Regions from separate parts of the Microcella flavibacter genome, predicted to be linked through region 2. Evidence: predicted binding sites of a transcription regulator. Region 2 holds the regulator's gene; the other holds the start of a gene.
The links. Region 2 encodes HspR, which represses chaperone genes until heat shock. Its sites were predicted from a motif close to AAGTTGAGTCNNNNNGACTCAACTT; they were not measured.
Positions count from the first base shown of each region.

Region 1: HGB54_RS02095 (Hsp20/alpha crystallin family protein) is a predicted target of HspR. The motif match lies at 3,832-3,856, and genes of this name have one in related genera.

Region 1 covers NZ_CP051299.1:439,250-445,691, reverse strand. The annotation lists gene HGB54_RS02115 (S8 family peptidase) at 1-560, opposite strand, end outside; gene HGB54_RS02110 (hypothetical protein) at 934-1,374, shown strand; gene HGB54_RS02105 (FAD:protein FMN transferase) at 1,358-2,269, shown strand; gene HGB54_RS02100 (FAD-dependent oxidoreductase) at 2,266-3,735, shown strand; gene HGB54_RS02095 (Hsp20/alpha crystallin family protein) at 3,905-4,327, shown strand; gene HGB54_RS02090 (NADP-dependent isocitrate dehydrogenase) at 4,421-5,635, opposite strand; gene HGB54_RS02085 (GNAT family N-acetyltransferase) at 5,763-6,215, shown strand; gene HGB54_RS02080 (MGMT family protein) at 6,255-6,442, shown strand, end outside.
Region 2 covers NZ_CP051299.1:2,554,777-2,561,218, reverse strand. The annotation lists gene dnaK (molecular chaperone DnaK) at 1-178, shown strand, start outside; gene HGB54_RS12215 (nucleotide exchange factor GrpE) at 181-930, shown strand; gene HGB54_RS12210 (DnaJ C-terminal domain-containing protein) at 939-1,928, shown strand; gene HGB54_RS12205 (heat shock protein transcriptional repressor HspR) at 1,968-2,384, shown strand; gene HGB54_RS12200 (class I SAM-dependent methyltransferase) at 2,381-3,532, shown strand; gene HGB54_RS12195 (glycosyltransferase) at 3,569-5,035, shown strand; gene HGB54_RS12190 (NADPH-dependent F420 reductase) at 5,063-5,737, opposite strand; gene HGB54_RS12185 (hypothetical protein) at 5,829-6,442, shown strand, end outside.

The DNA.
Region 1 (6,442 bases), 510 kb from region 2:
GGCGCGGTGCCGAGCGCCTCACCGGCGAAGGACGGGTTCTCGGGGGCGATGCCGGTGTCGAGGATCCCGACGACGACGCCCTCCCCGGCGGTCTCGGCGCCGCCGACGGCCTCCCAGACGCCGCCCGGGCCGTCCAGCCCGAGGAACTCGGTGCCGGTCTCGGCCTGGATCTGCTTCATCTCGTCGGGCACGACCTGCAGCACGTCGCGGCTCGTGATGAGCGCGGCCGCCTGCTCGGCGGTGAGCTCGGCGGCGAAGGCGTTGATCGCGACGGTGTACGAGGAGTCGATGGTGACGTCGGCCTCGGCCGCGACCTCCTGCTGCTTCTGCTGCAGGTGCGAGCGGTAGTCGGCGACGGGGGCGCGGCGGGCCTCGAGCTGCTCGCCCTCCTCGGGGGCGGTGGCGGGGATGCCCGGCACGCCGCCCTCGTAGGCGGCGACCGCCGGCTCGGCGAGCGTCACGATGTAGCGCCCGGCCTCGAAGTCGATCGCGCCGACCCCGGTTCCCGGAGCGCCGGGGGCCGCGTTCGCGGCGGTGCCCGTCAGCAGGCTCGCGGCCACGAGCGCCGCGGTGGCGGCTGCTGCGGCGGTTCGGGCGAGCGGACGGTGTGGACGGTGCTGGGCCGACGAGCGGCTCTCCCTTAGTGTCACAGCGGTGTGCATCCTTCTCGTGGAGGGCGTGAACGGCCCGACGTCGTCGTCGGGCTCGGGTGGTGGCCTCACCATAAGCCCCCCGAAAGCGGGTAGACAACCCTTTCTGTTTCCACCGGGTGAACTCTGCGTCCACCGGGGTATCCACCGAATCCTCGGCGCCTCGCATCGACCGTGCAGCAATCGCTCCCACCGAGCACAGCGAATACCCACCGGGCGTCGGGATGCTGATCACGTCGCCCTCGCCCCGCATCGACGCCCACGACCTCCTCCGGAAGACCCCATGACCTCTCGCGCCCGCTCGTTCTCCGCTCCCGCGTCCGCGGCAGCGGCATCCTTCGCCCTGCTCGGCACGCTCGCCGGATGCTCGGCGGCGGGCGATGCGGCCGCCGAGGGGCCCGCCGGCCCCGCCGACACCTCGGCCGAGTACACCGACGGCGAGTACAGCGCGAGCGGCGCCTACCAGTCGCCGAACGGCACCGAGTCGGTCATCGTGCAGCTCACCCTCGAGGGCGACATCGTGACGGCCGTGGCGGTGACGCCCGGCGGCAGCAACTCGACGACGCAGTACTACCAGGACCAGTTCGTCGGCGGCATCGAGGCCGAGGTCGTCGGCAAGGACATCGACGAGCTGCAGGTCACCCGGGTCGCGGGCTCGTCGCTCACGAGCGGCGGGTTCCTCGAGGCCCTCGAGGCGATCAAGGCGGATGCTCTCGTCGGCTGAGGCCTCGGCCCCGGTCGATGAGGCCTGGACGTTCGAGGCGATCGGCGTCCCCTGGTCGATCGAGGCCCCCGGCGGCATCCCCGCCGAGGCGCGCGCGGCGGTCGCCCGGCGCATCGCGCGCTTCGACGCCGACTGGTCGCGGTTCCGTGACGACTCCCTCGTCGCCCGCATCGCCGCCGCCCCCGGCTCGTGGCCGCTGCCGCAGGATGCCGCACCGCTGCTCGGCCTGTACGAGCAGCTCTACGCCCTCACCGGCGGCCGCATGAGCCCGCTCGTCGGAGCCTCGCTCGAGCGCCTCGGCTACGACGCCGCCTACCGGCTCGAACCCTCGGGCCCGCCGCTCGCGGCGCCCGTGTGGGAGGACGCGATCACGCTCGTGCGCTCCGCCGACGGCGATCTGCGGCTCGACGCCGTCGCCCCGGTGACGCTCGACGTCGGCGCCGCGGGCAAGGGCTTGCTCGTCGACCTCGTCGGCGAGGTGCTGCGCGAGCACGACGTGGTCGACCCGATCGTGGACGCGAGCGGCGACCTGCGCGCCTGGGGCGGTGCGGGGCTGCGCGTCGCGCTGCAGAACCCGGCCAACCCGGCCAAGGCGATCGGCGTCGTCGAGCTCGCCGACGGCCGCGCCCTGTGCGCGAGCGCGCTCGATCGCCGCCGCTGGGGCGCGGGCCTGCACCACATCGTCGACGCCGTCACCGGCCGCCCGATCGACGAGGGCGTGATCGGCACCTTCGCGGTCGCCGACTCGGCGCTCGTGGCCGACGGGGCGGCCACCGCGCTGCTGCTCGGCGATCCGCACGCGATCGGCGACCGGCTGGGCGTCGCATGGGTGAGGATGCTCTCGGACGGCTCGATCGAGTCGAGCGCCGACTGGAAGGGTGAGCTGTTCCGATGAGAGCCGCGATCGACGCCGTCACGGGCCGCGTCAGCATGTACCGCCTCACGGTCGGCGCCCTCGCCGCCGTCATCGTCATGGGCGTCGTGCTCGGCGCCGTCGGGATCATCGGGGTCGACCCGCTCGGCCTGCTCGGCGTCACCGGCGTGGTGCTCGTCGCCACGATCGGCGCGAACGAGGTCGCGGCGCGCCTCGCGCGCGTCGTGCCGCATCGCGAGTCGAGCGTCATCACCGCGCTCATCATCGCCTGCCTCGTGCCGCCGCAGGCCACGACCATGAGCCTCGTCGGCGCCGCCGCCGCCGGAGTCCTCGCCGCGCTGTCGAAGTACCTGCTCGTCTGGCGCGGGCGGCACCTGCTCAACCCCGCGGCGACCGGTGTCCTCATCGCGGGCTTCTTCGGCCTCACCGTCGGCATCTGGTGGATCGGCACCGCCGCGATGCTGCCGGTGGTCGCGATCGGCGCGCTGCTGCTGCTCGACCGCACGCGCCGGCTCGAGATCGGCGTCGTCTTCGTCGCCGTCGCGGTCGTCGTGTACGTGGGCCGCGGCATCGCGGTCGGCCTGCCCGCGCTCGACGTGCTGCAGAACGCTGTGCTGCTGACGCCCGTGGTGTTCCTCGCCGGCTACATGCTCACCGAGCCCCTCACCCTCCCGCCCCGGCGGTGGCAGCAGGTGCTCGTCGCCGCCGTCGCGGGCCTGCTCATCTTCCTGCCCTTCGCGCAGCCGGTCGGCCCGTTCCTGCTCGCGAACTCCCCCGAGCTCGCCCTCGTCGTCGGCAACCTCGTCGGTTTCGCGGTCTCGCGCCGCCGCGGCTTCGCGCTGCGCCTCGTCGACTCGCGCCCCCTCTCCGACTCCGCGGTCGAGCTGCGCTTCACCCCGACCCGCCCGGTGCCGTTCGAGGCGGGCCAGTGGCTCGAGCTGCACCTGCCGCACAAGGCCGACGTGCGCGGCACCCGCCGCATCTTCTCCATCGCCTCGGCCCCGTCCGCCGAGCACGTCGCCATCGGCACCCGGATGCTCGCCGAGGGCTCGTCCTTCAAGCGCGAGCTCGCCGCCCTCGAGCCGGGCTCGCTCGTGCGCGCCACGCAGGTGAGCGGCGACTTCGTGCTGCCGAAGGATGCCGCGACGCCGTTGGTGCTCGTCGCGGGCGGCATCGGCGTGACCCCCTTCGTGAGCCAGCTCGCCGAGCTCGCGCACCGCGGCGAGCAGCGCGACGTCGTCGCCGTGCTCGTGCCCTCGAGCCCCGACGAGCACCTCTACCGCGAGACGCTCGAGCAGGCGGGGGCGCGCATCGTCGTGCTCGATCGCGATGCGCTGACGGTGGATGCCCTGCGCGAGCACGTGCCCGACATCGGGCAGCGCCGGGGCTACGTCTCGGGCTCCCCCGCCGTGGTCGCCGCGGGCGCCTCGGCCCTGCGCGCCGCCGGCGCGAAGCGCGTGCGCACGGACTACTTCGCGGGGTACTGAGCACCCTCGGGCGGCCTCGGCGGGGCATCCGTTCGCCCTGCACGAACGTACTCGGCGGGGGCTGGCACTCTCGCGGGTCGAGTGCTAATTTATCCGCAGTTGAGTCGCCCCGACTCAACTCTCGGAACCCCGCCCGCGAGGGCGGCAGTCACCCAGGAGGACGATCCCCATGTCGATGCTCTTCGACCCGTTCCGCGAGTTCGACCGCATGGCCGGCAGCCTGCTCGACCGGCGCGAGAGCCCGCGTCTCATGCCCATGGACCTCTACCGCGACGGCGACCACTTCGTGCTCAGCGCCGATCTGCCCGGCATCGACCCGGGCTCGGTCGACGTCGACGTCGACGGGCAGCTGCTGACGATCCGCGCCGAGCGCACCCCGCGCTCGCAGGAGGGCGTGCAGTGGCTCACCCGTGAGCGCCCCGCCGGCTCGTTCCTGCGCCAGCTCACCCTCGGCAACGACATCGACACCGAGGGCATCTCGGCGCACTACGAGAACGGCGTGCTGAGCGTCATGATCCCCGTGGTCGAGAAGGCGAAGCCGCGCAAGATCAGCGTCGCCACGACCCAGGATCGCGCGGAGGTCTCGGCCTAGCCCGCCCTCTGCCGAGAACGCAGGATGCCCGCGACGAGTCGTCGCGGGCATCCCTCGTTCTGGCGGCCGTCGTCGACGACCGCGCGCTCGGCGCTAGGCCAGGCGCTGCTGCAGGTTCTCGTCGAGGGCCTCGAGGAAGGCCTCGGTGGTGAGCCACTGCTGGTCGGGGCCGACGAGCAGCGCGAGGTCCTTCGTCATCTTGCCGCTCTCGACGGTCGTGATGACGACGTCCTCGAGGGTCTCGGCGAAGGTGATGAGCTCGGCGTTGCCGTCGAGCTTGCCGCGGTGCATGAGCCCGCGGGTCCAGGCGAAGATCGACGCGATCGGGTTGGTCGACGTCGGCTTGCCCTGCTGGTGCTGACGGTAGTGGCGCGTGACCGTGCCGTGCGCCGCCTCGGCCTCGACGATCCTGCCGTCGGGCGTCGTGAGCACGCTGGTCATGAGGCCGAGCGAGCCGAAGCCCTGGGCCACGGTGTCGCTCTGCACGTCGCCGTCGTAGTTCTTGCAGGCCCAGACGTAGCCGCCCTCCCACTTCATCGCGCTCGCGACCATGTCGTCGATGAGGCGGTGCTCGTAGGTGATGCCGGCGGCCTCGAACTTGTCCTTGAACTCGTTCTCGTAGATCTCCTGGAACAGATCCTTGAAGCGGCCGTCGTAGGCCTTGAGGATGGTGTTCTTCGTCGAGAGGTACACCGGGTAGTTGCGCGAGAGGCCGTAGTTGAGCGAGGCCCGCGCGAAGTCGATGATCGAGGCGTCGAGGTTGTACTGCACCTGCGCGATGCCGTCGCCGGGCGACTGGTAGACCTCGAACTTCTGGGCCTCGCCGCCGTCCTTCGGGGTGAACTCGACGGTCAGCGTGCCCTCGCCCTTGAACAGGAAGTCGGTGGCGCGGTACTGGTCGCCGAAGGCGTGACGGCCGATGATGATCGGCTTGTTCCAGCCCGGCACGAGGCGGGGGATGTTCGAGATGATGATCGGCTCGCGGAAGATCACGCCGCCGAGGATGTTGCGGATCGTGCCGTTCGGGCTGCGCCACATCTTCTTGAGGCCGAACTCCTCGACGCGCGCCTCGTCGGGCGTGATGGTGGCGCACTTGACGCCGACGCCGTGCTTCTGGATGGCGTGCGCCGCGTCGATCGTGACCTGGTCGTCGGTCTCGTCGCGGTGCTGGATTCCGAGGTCGTAGTACTCGAGCGTGACGTCGAGGTACGGGTGGATGAGGCGGTCCTTGATGAACTGCCAGATGATGCGGGTCATCTCATCGCCGTCGAGCTCGACGACCGTTCCTTCGACCTTGATCTTCTGCACGGGGTCCTTTCTGGTGTCCGTCGCACCTGCGGCGGAGCCCGCAGAAGTCTAGCGGCTCGCCCGAGGTATCTCGATATCGAGATAAATCTCCCGCCCCCGTCCGCGGGGATCTCGATAGCCTGAGGACATGAGCGAACTGCGGCTGGAAGAGCTGTCGGCGAAGACCATCGTGGCGGCCAACGGCCTCACCCTGCGCCCCGGGCAGGAGCAGTACGTCACGCCCGTCTCGTACTCGGCGGCCGACGCGTACCTCAATCCGACCACCACCTGGGCCCGCGTCGTCCTGCGCGGCGACGAGGTGGTCGGCTTCATCCGCGGCAACTTCGACGCCGAGCACGACCGCCCCGAGTTCCGCGCCTGCATCTGGCGGGTGAACGTCGACGCCACCAAGCAGGGCCAGGGGGTCGGCCGCTTCGCCGTGCACGAGCTCGCCGCCGAGGCAAAGTCGCGCGGCTTCGACGCGATCACCGTCATCTGGGAGACCGGCGACGACGGCCCCGGCGCCTTCTTCCAGCGCCTCGGCTTCGTCGAGGTCGGCGAGACCGAGTACGGCGAGAAGATCGGCTCGCTGGGCATCTAGCGCCGCCGCTCCCGCTCGCCCCTCCGCCCCTCCCCTGCGATGGATGCCCGCCCGCAGCCCGCGCGCGACGACGCACCCGCGCCGCTCGATTTCGGCGGCGCCGTGCTGGTCGTCGTCGCCGAGATCCCCTCCGGCCGCGTCATGACCTACGGAGACGTCGCCGCCGCCCTCGGCTCCCGCGGAGCCCGGGCGGTCGGCCGCGTCATGGCCGGCGAGGGCTCGAGCCT
Region 2 (6,442 bases):
GTTCGACGCGCTCAACGCCTCGCAGTCGAAGCTCGGCGAGGCCATCTACGCCTCCTCGCAGGCCGCGGCCGCCGACGCGAGCGCGGAGGGCGCCGAGGGCTCCACCGGCGCGAAGGACGATGACGACGTCGTCGACGCCGAGATCGTGGACGACGAGGACGACAAGGACAAGAAGTAGTCATGGCTCGCAAGCGCAAGGACGACGATCGCAAACCGGTCATCAAGTCGCGCAAGTTCGTCGACCCCGAGACGGGGGAGACGCGCGACCTGCCGATCGACGACGTGACCGCGGCGAACGGCGAGGTGCCCGCGGGCGCCGAGCCGCTCGCCGAGGACGGCGCCGTGACCGACGCGGCCTCGGCCGAGGAGCTCATCGCGGCGGAGGACGCCGACGTCGAGACCTCCTCCTCGGCCGAGCCCCCGCCCGGGGCGGCCGCGGCCGCGAGCGCGCCGGCCGACGGCGCGAACGACCTCGACGCCGACATCGACCACATCCTCTCCGAGGCCGGGCAGCGCGAGATCGAGGAGTACCGCGACCGCGCCGCCCGCGCCGAGGCGGAGCTCGCGAACTTCCGCACCCGGGTCGAGCGCGACCGCGCGGCGAACCGCGAGGCGGTCATCGCCGAGGTCGTGCGCACGATGCTGCCGGCCATCGACGACCTCGATCGGGCATCCGCTCATGGCGACCTGGAGGACGGCCCGCTCGCGCTCGTCGCGCAGAAGCTGCGCTCCGGGTTCGAGAAGTACGGCCTGCGCCGCGTGGGCGAGGTGGGCGAGCCCTTCGACCCCAGCTTCCACGAGGCGCTCGTGCAGCTGCCGAAGCCCGACGTCACCGTCAACACCGTGGGCGACGTCATCGAGGTCGGCTACGCCCTCGGCGACCGCCTCGTGCGGGCGGCGAAGGTGGCCGTCTTCACGCCGGAGGGCTAGAGCGCCCGATGGCCAGCAACGACTGGTTCGAGAAGGACTTCTACGCGGTGCTCGGCCTGCCGAAGACCGCGACGGAGGCCGAGCTCAAGAAGAAGTACCGCACCCTCGCGCGGCAGTACCACCCCGATTCGAATGCGGGGGATGCTGCCGCCGAGGCGCGGTTCAAGGAGATCAGCGAGGCCTACTCGGTGCTCTCCGACGCCGAGCAGCGCGCCGAGTACGACCAGATCCGGGCCATGGGCTCGGGAGCCCGCTTCAGCGCAGGCGGCGCTCAGGGCGGCGGCTTCGACGACGTCTTCGGCGGCATGTTCGGCGGCGGAGCGCCCGGCGGGCGCCGCGCGCAGGCCGGCGGCTTCCCCGCCGGCGGCGGCTTCGAGGACATCTTCGGCGGTCTGTTCGGCGCCCAGGGCGGCACCGGCGGCCCGGCCGGCTTCGGCCGCGGGCCGCAGAAGGGCCGCGACCAGACGGCGCAGGTCTCGCTCGAGTTCATGACCGCCATCCAGGGCGACACCGTGCAGCTCGAGCGCTCGGGCGGGCGCCCGCTCTCCGTGAAGATCCCCGCGGGGGTCGCCGACGGGCAGAAGATCCGCCTGCGCGGCAAGGGCGAGCAGAGCATGACCGGCGGCGAGCCGGGCGACCTGGTGCTGACGGTGCAGGTGCGCCCGCATCCCGTGTTCCAGCGCGAGCACCTCAACCTGCGCGTCGACGTGCCCGTCACCTTTCACGAGGCGGCGCTCGGCGCGACGATCGAGGTGCCGACGCTCGGCGGCGAGCCCGTCAAGCTGCGCGTCGCGCCCGGCACCCCCAGCGGCCGCGTGCTGCGGGTCAAGGGCCGCGGCGTCGTCACGCCGAAGGGCACGGGCGACCTGCTCGCGACGGTGCAGGTGGCCGTTCCGAGCCACCTGAGCGCCGAGGCGAAGAAGAAGCTCGAGGAGTTCGCCGCGGCCCTGCCGGAGGAGAACCCCCGCGACGACCTGCTGGCGCGCGCCCGCGCGTAGCCGCTGACACCGAGACCGAGGAGGGGCAGGATGGCGAGCATGGATGAGCACAGCCCGCTGTTCGCGATCGCCGTCGCGGCCGAACTGGCCGGGATGCACCCCCAGACCCTGCGGCAGTACGACCGCCTCGGGCTCGTCTCGCCCACCCGCACCGCCGGGCAGAGCCGCCGCTACTCGATGCGCGACGTCGTGCAGCTGCGCGAGATCGCGCAGCTGAGCTCGGAGGGGCTCAACCTCGAGGGCATCCGCCGCATCCTCGAGCTCGAGAACGAGGTGACGAGCCTGCGCGAGCGCGTGCGCACGCTCGAGGCGGCGCTCGCCGACGAGATGCTCGCCCGCCCCGGCCGCCGCGTCTTCGCCGCCGGCTCGGAGGGCGAGGTCGTCAGCCTGCGCGCCGGCACCCGCACCCAGAAGGCCAATCAGCTCGTGGTGTGGCGCCCGCTGCGCCGCGGATGAGCGTCGATCCGGGCGCGTCCGCGCCCGCTCCTCCCTCCCCGCTCGAGTCCCTGCTCGCGGGCCTGCGCCGCGCCCCCGACGTCGACGACGCGACGCTCGTCGCCGTCGACGCGGCCGACCGGCACCTGCTCGACGCGGTGGCCGAGCGGGTGCGGCAGGATCCCCGGGCGCGGATCGCCGTGCTGGGCGACACCCACGGCGCGCTCACGCTCGGCCTGCTCGCCCTCGGGGCCGCGCGGGTGCACGTCTGGCAGGACTCGATCGTCGGGCGCGAGGCGCTGCAGGGCAACGCGGGGCGCGCGGCCCTCGAGGGCTTCGCCGTGCACGACGAGGCGGCGGATGCCGTGCGCGGGGCATCCCTCGTGCTCGCCCGCCTGCCGCGCGCGCTCGACGCCCTCGACGAGCTGGCCCGCGTCGTCGCCCGCGAGGCGGCGCCCGAGGTCGTGCTCGTCGCCGGCGGCATGATCAAGCACATGAGCCTGGGCATGAACGACGTGCTGAAGGCCTCGTTCGGCCGCATCGACGTGTCGCTGGCGCGGCAGAAGTCGCGGCTGCTGACCGCGCGCGAGCCGCGCTCCGGCGTGGCGCTGCGCGAGCCCGAGCGGGCGCACGAGGCCGAGCTGGGGCTCGAGATCGTCGCGGCGCCGGGGGCGTTCGCGGGGGCATCCCTCGATATCGGCACGCGCGCCCTGCTGGCGCAGCGGCACCGGATGCCCGCCTGGAGCACCGCGATCGACCTGGCCAGCGGCACCGGCGTCGTCGCCGCGCTGCTCGCCCGCGAGAACCCGGCCGGCCGCGTCATCGCGACCGACGTCTCGGCGGCGGCCGTGCGCTCGACCCGCCTGACCGCCGAGGCGAACGGCGTCGATGTCGAGGCGCGCTGGGCGGACGGGCTCGACGGGGTGCCGGAGGGCACGGCCGACCTCATCCTGCTCAACCCGCCGTTCCACGTGGGCGCCGCCGTGCACACGGGCATGGCCCGCCGGCTGTTCACCGAGGCGGCGCGCGTGCTGCGCCCCGGCGGCGAGCTGTGGTGCGTCTTCAACTCGCACCTGAAGTACACGCCCGAGCTCGAGCGCGTCATCGGCTCGACGCGGCAGGTCGCGCGCGACGCGAAGTTCACCGTGACGGCGTCGCGCCGCCGCTGAGCGCAGCCGACCGCCGCGCTCGCTAGCCTGAACCCCGTGCCCGAGCCGACCGCCGCGTTCCCCGCGGCCCACTACCTGATCGCGACGAGCCGGCTGAGGCCGGGGCTCGACGGCGGGTACACGGTCGCGACGCTCAGCCGGGCGCGGCTCTTCGCTGAGCGGGCCGGGGTGCGCGCGACGCTGCTCGCCTTCGACCTCGCGCCCGAGTCGGACGGGTTCCTCGAGGGGTTCCGGGCGATCGGGCTCGCCGATGACGGAACGCGGCTGCGGACGATCCTCGAGGCGGTGCGCGAGCATCCCGCGATCCTGCGCGAGGCGGCCGAGCTGGCGCCCGCGCCCGCCGACCCGGGGCCGGAGACCGGCACCCCCGACCCCGCCGACCTCGACGCGCGCGGCATCCCCTGGCGCATCCTCGTCCGCGACACCGAGGGCGCGATCACCCACACCGACTTCCTCGACGCCGAGGGCCGGCCGCTCTTCCGCCTGCCCTACATCTCGGGCCGCGCCGACTGGTGGCGCGCCGAGGTCGAGGTGCCCGTGCTCGCCGCCGATGGGCGCGAGCTCGGCCGGCTCGACGGGTTCCGCGGGCTGTACCGGGCGTGGATGCTGCACGTCGTGCGCGAGGCGGCCCGCTCCGACGAGACGGCCGGTCGGGCGCGGCTTCCCGTCGTCGCGATCGTCGAGGCCCGGCAGGTCGGGGAGCTCGTGACGGGCATCCCGGGCCTGACCGTCGTGCACACGGTGCACAGCGCCCATGTCGGCCCGCCGTACACGGCCGACGCGCCCATGGACGCGAGCTGGGCCGGCTGGATCGACACGATCGGCGACTACGACGCGGTCGCCTGGCTCACGCAGCGGCAGCGCGACGAGGTGCACGGGCGCTTCGGCGAGCACGTCGCGCGCTCGTTCGTCGTGCCGCACCCCGCCCAGCCGGCGCCCGGACCCGAGCTCGCGCGCGACCCGTTGCGCGCCGTCATGATCGCGCGGCTGGCCCCCGGCAAGCGGGTCGACCACGCGATCCGGGCGTGGCCGGCGGTGCTCGAGCGGCATCCGGATGCGCGGCTCGACGTCTACGGCGACGGGGCGCTGCGCGCCGAGCTCACCGCGCTCATCGCGGCGCTCGGGCTCGTCGACCGCGTCACGCTGCACGGCCACGACCCCGCCGCCCCGGAGCAGCTGCGCACCGCCGCCGCGCTCGTGCTCACGACGCTCTACGAGGGGCAGTCGCTCGTGCTGCTCGAGGCGGCCGCCCGCGGCTGCCCGGCGGTCAGCTACGACGCGCCCTACGGCCCCGGCGAGACCATCCAGGACGGCGTGACGGGGCGGCTCGTGCCCTCGGGCGACATCGCGGCGCTCGCCGAGGCGCTCGGCGACGTGCTGGGCGATGCGCAGGGCATCCAGCGGATGTCGACCGCCGCGCGCGCGTGGGCCGACGCGAACGGCCCCGAGCGGGCCGCCGCCCGGTGGGCGCAGCTGCTCGAGGCCGTGGTGCCGCGCGCCTGAGTCGGTGACGAGGGCGCCGGCGCGAGGTCACATGTCGCGGTAGCGCTTCGCCTCGGCGAGCTTCGCCTCGAGCTCGGCCGCCGTGAAGCGCGGACCGTAGGCGGGGGTGTCGCGCTGGATGCGCCAGCTGTCGGCGAGGGTTCCGCCGTCGTAGGGGTCGAAGCCGATCTCGTCGATGAGCGACGAGACGAGGCCCTTCGCGTTCTCGTCGTCGGAGTAGACGGCGAGCGCACGACGGTTCTCGGTGCCGCTCGGCTCGGCCTGCGCGGTGATGTCGTCGCTCGGGATGTGGTTGAACGCCTTGACGACGGTCGCGCCCGAGAAGTGCCGGGCGACGTACTCGGCGGTGGTCAGGGTCTCGTCGTCGAGCTCGGCGATCTGCCCGTCGCGCTGCGGGTAGTAGTTGTTGGTGTCGATCACGGTGCGGCCGGCGAGCAGCGGGGCCGGGATGCTCGGCACGGCCTTCAGCGGAATGGTCACGACGACCGTGTCGCCGGCCTGCGCCGCCTGCTCGACGGTGCCCGCGGTGACGGTGCCGCCGCCCCCGTGGGATGCCGTGGCGGCGTTGATCTCGCCGACGAGCTCCTCGAGGGTCTCGGGGCCGCGCGAGTTCGCGATCGTGATGTCGTGGCCCGCGTGCGCGAAGGCGCGCGCGAGCTGGGAGCCGATGTTGCCGGAGCCGATGATTCCGATTGCAGTCATGCGGGGGTCAATCGTCGAGCGGCCACGAGCATTCCCCGACAGACTGGGCGCTGAGGCGATTCGGAGCGGATCGCCGGGAGGAGTCCCGCGCATGACCGACCCGCAGGCCGGCGTCACGCCGCCCCCGAACCCCAACGCCGCGGCCGCGTCCGGCGCCCCGGGCGCGCCTCAGTACGGCGCCCCGCAGCACAACCCCTACGCGGCGACCCGACCGGTGCGCCCGCCCCTGACGCCGCGCGCGAGGGCCGGAGCCCTCATCGCGGGCGCGGTGGCGATGCTCATGGTCTCGATCGGCGGACCGCTCATCGGCATCCCCCTGCTGCTGCTCTTCATCGGACTGCTGTTCGCGACGATCGCGACCTCGATCGGCGGCGAGGCGCAGAACGTCCTCGACGAGGTGCTGAGCTTCGTCCCGACCGAGCTGCTCGTCGGGGTCGGGGTCGTGCTCGTGCTGCTGGGCATCGCCCTCATCGTCGGCGCGCTGTTCGTCAGCCGCGGGATCCTGCGCTCGCGAGGCCACGACAAGGCGTGGCCGATCACGTGGGCGGGTCTCGGCATCGCGGTGGTCGCGGGCAGCACCGTCTCGGGTCTCCTCTCGCTGCCGCTCCAGTTCGCCACCCAGGCCGTGCCCTCGTTCGGCGGTTCCGGCGAGATCGAAGCGGGTCTCGGGCTCCTCGTGATCGGTGTCAACGCCGTCGTGACGGC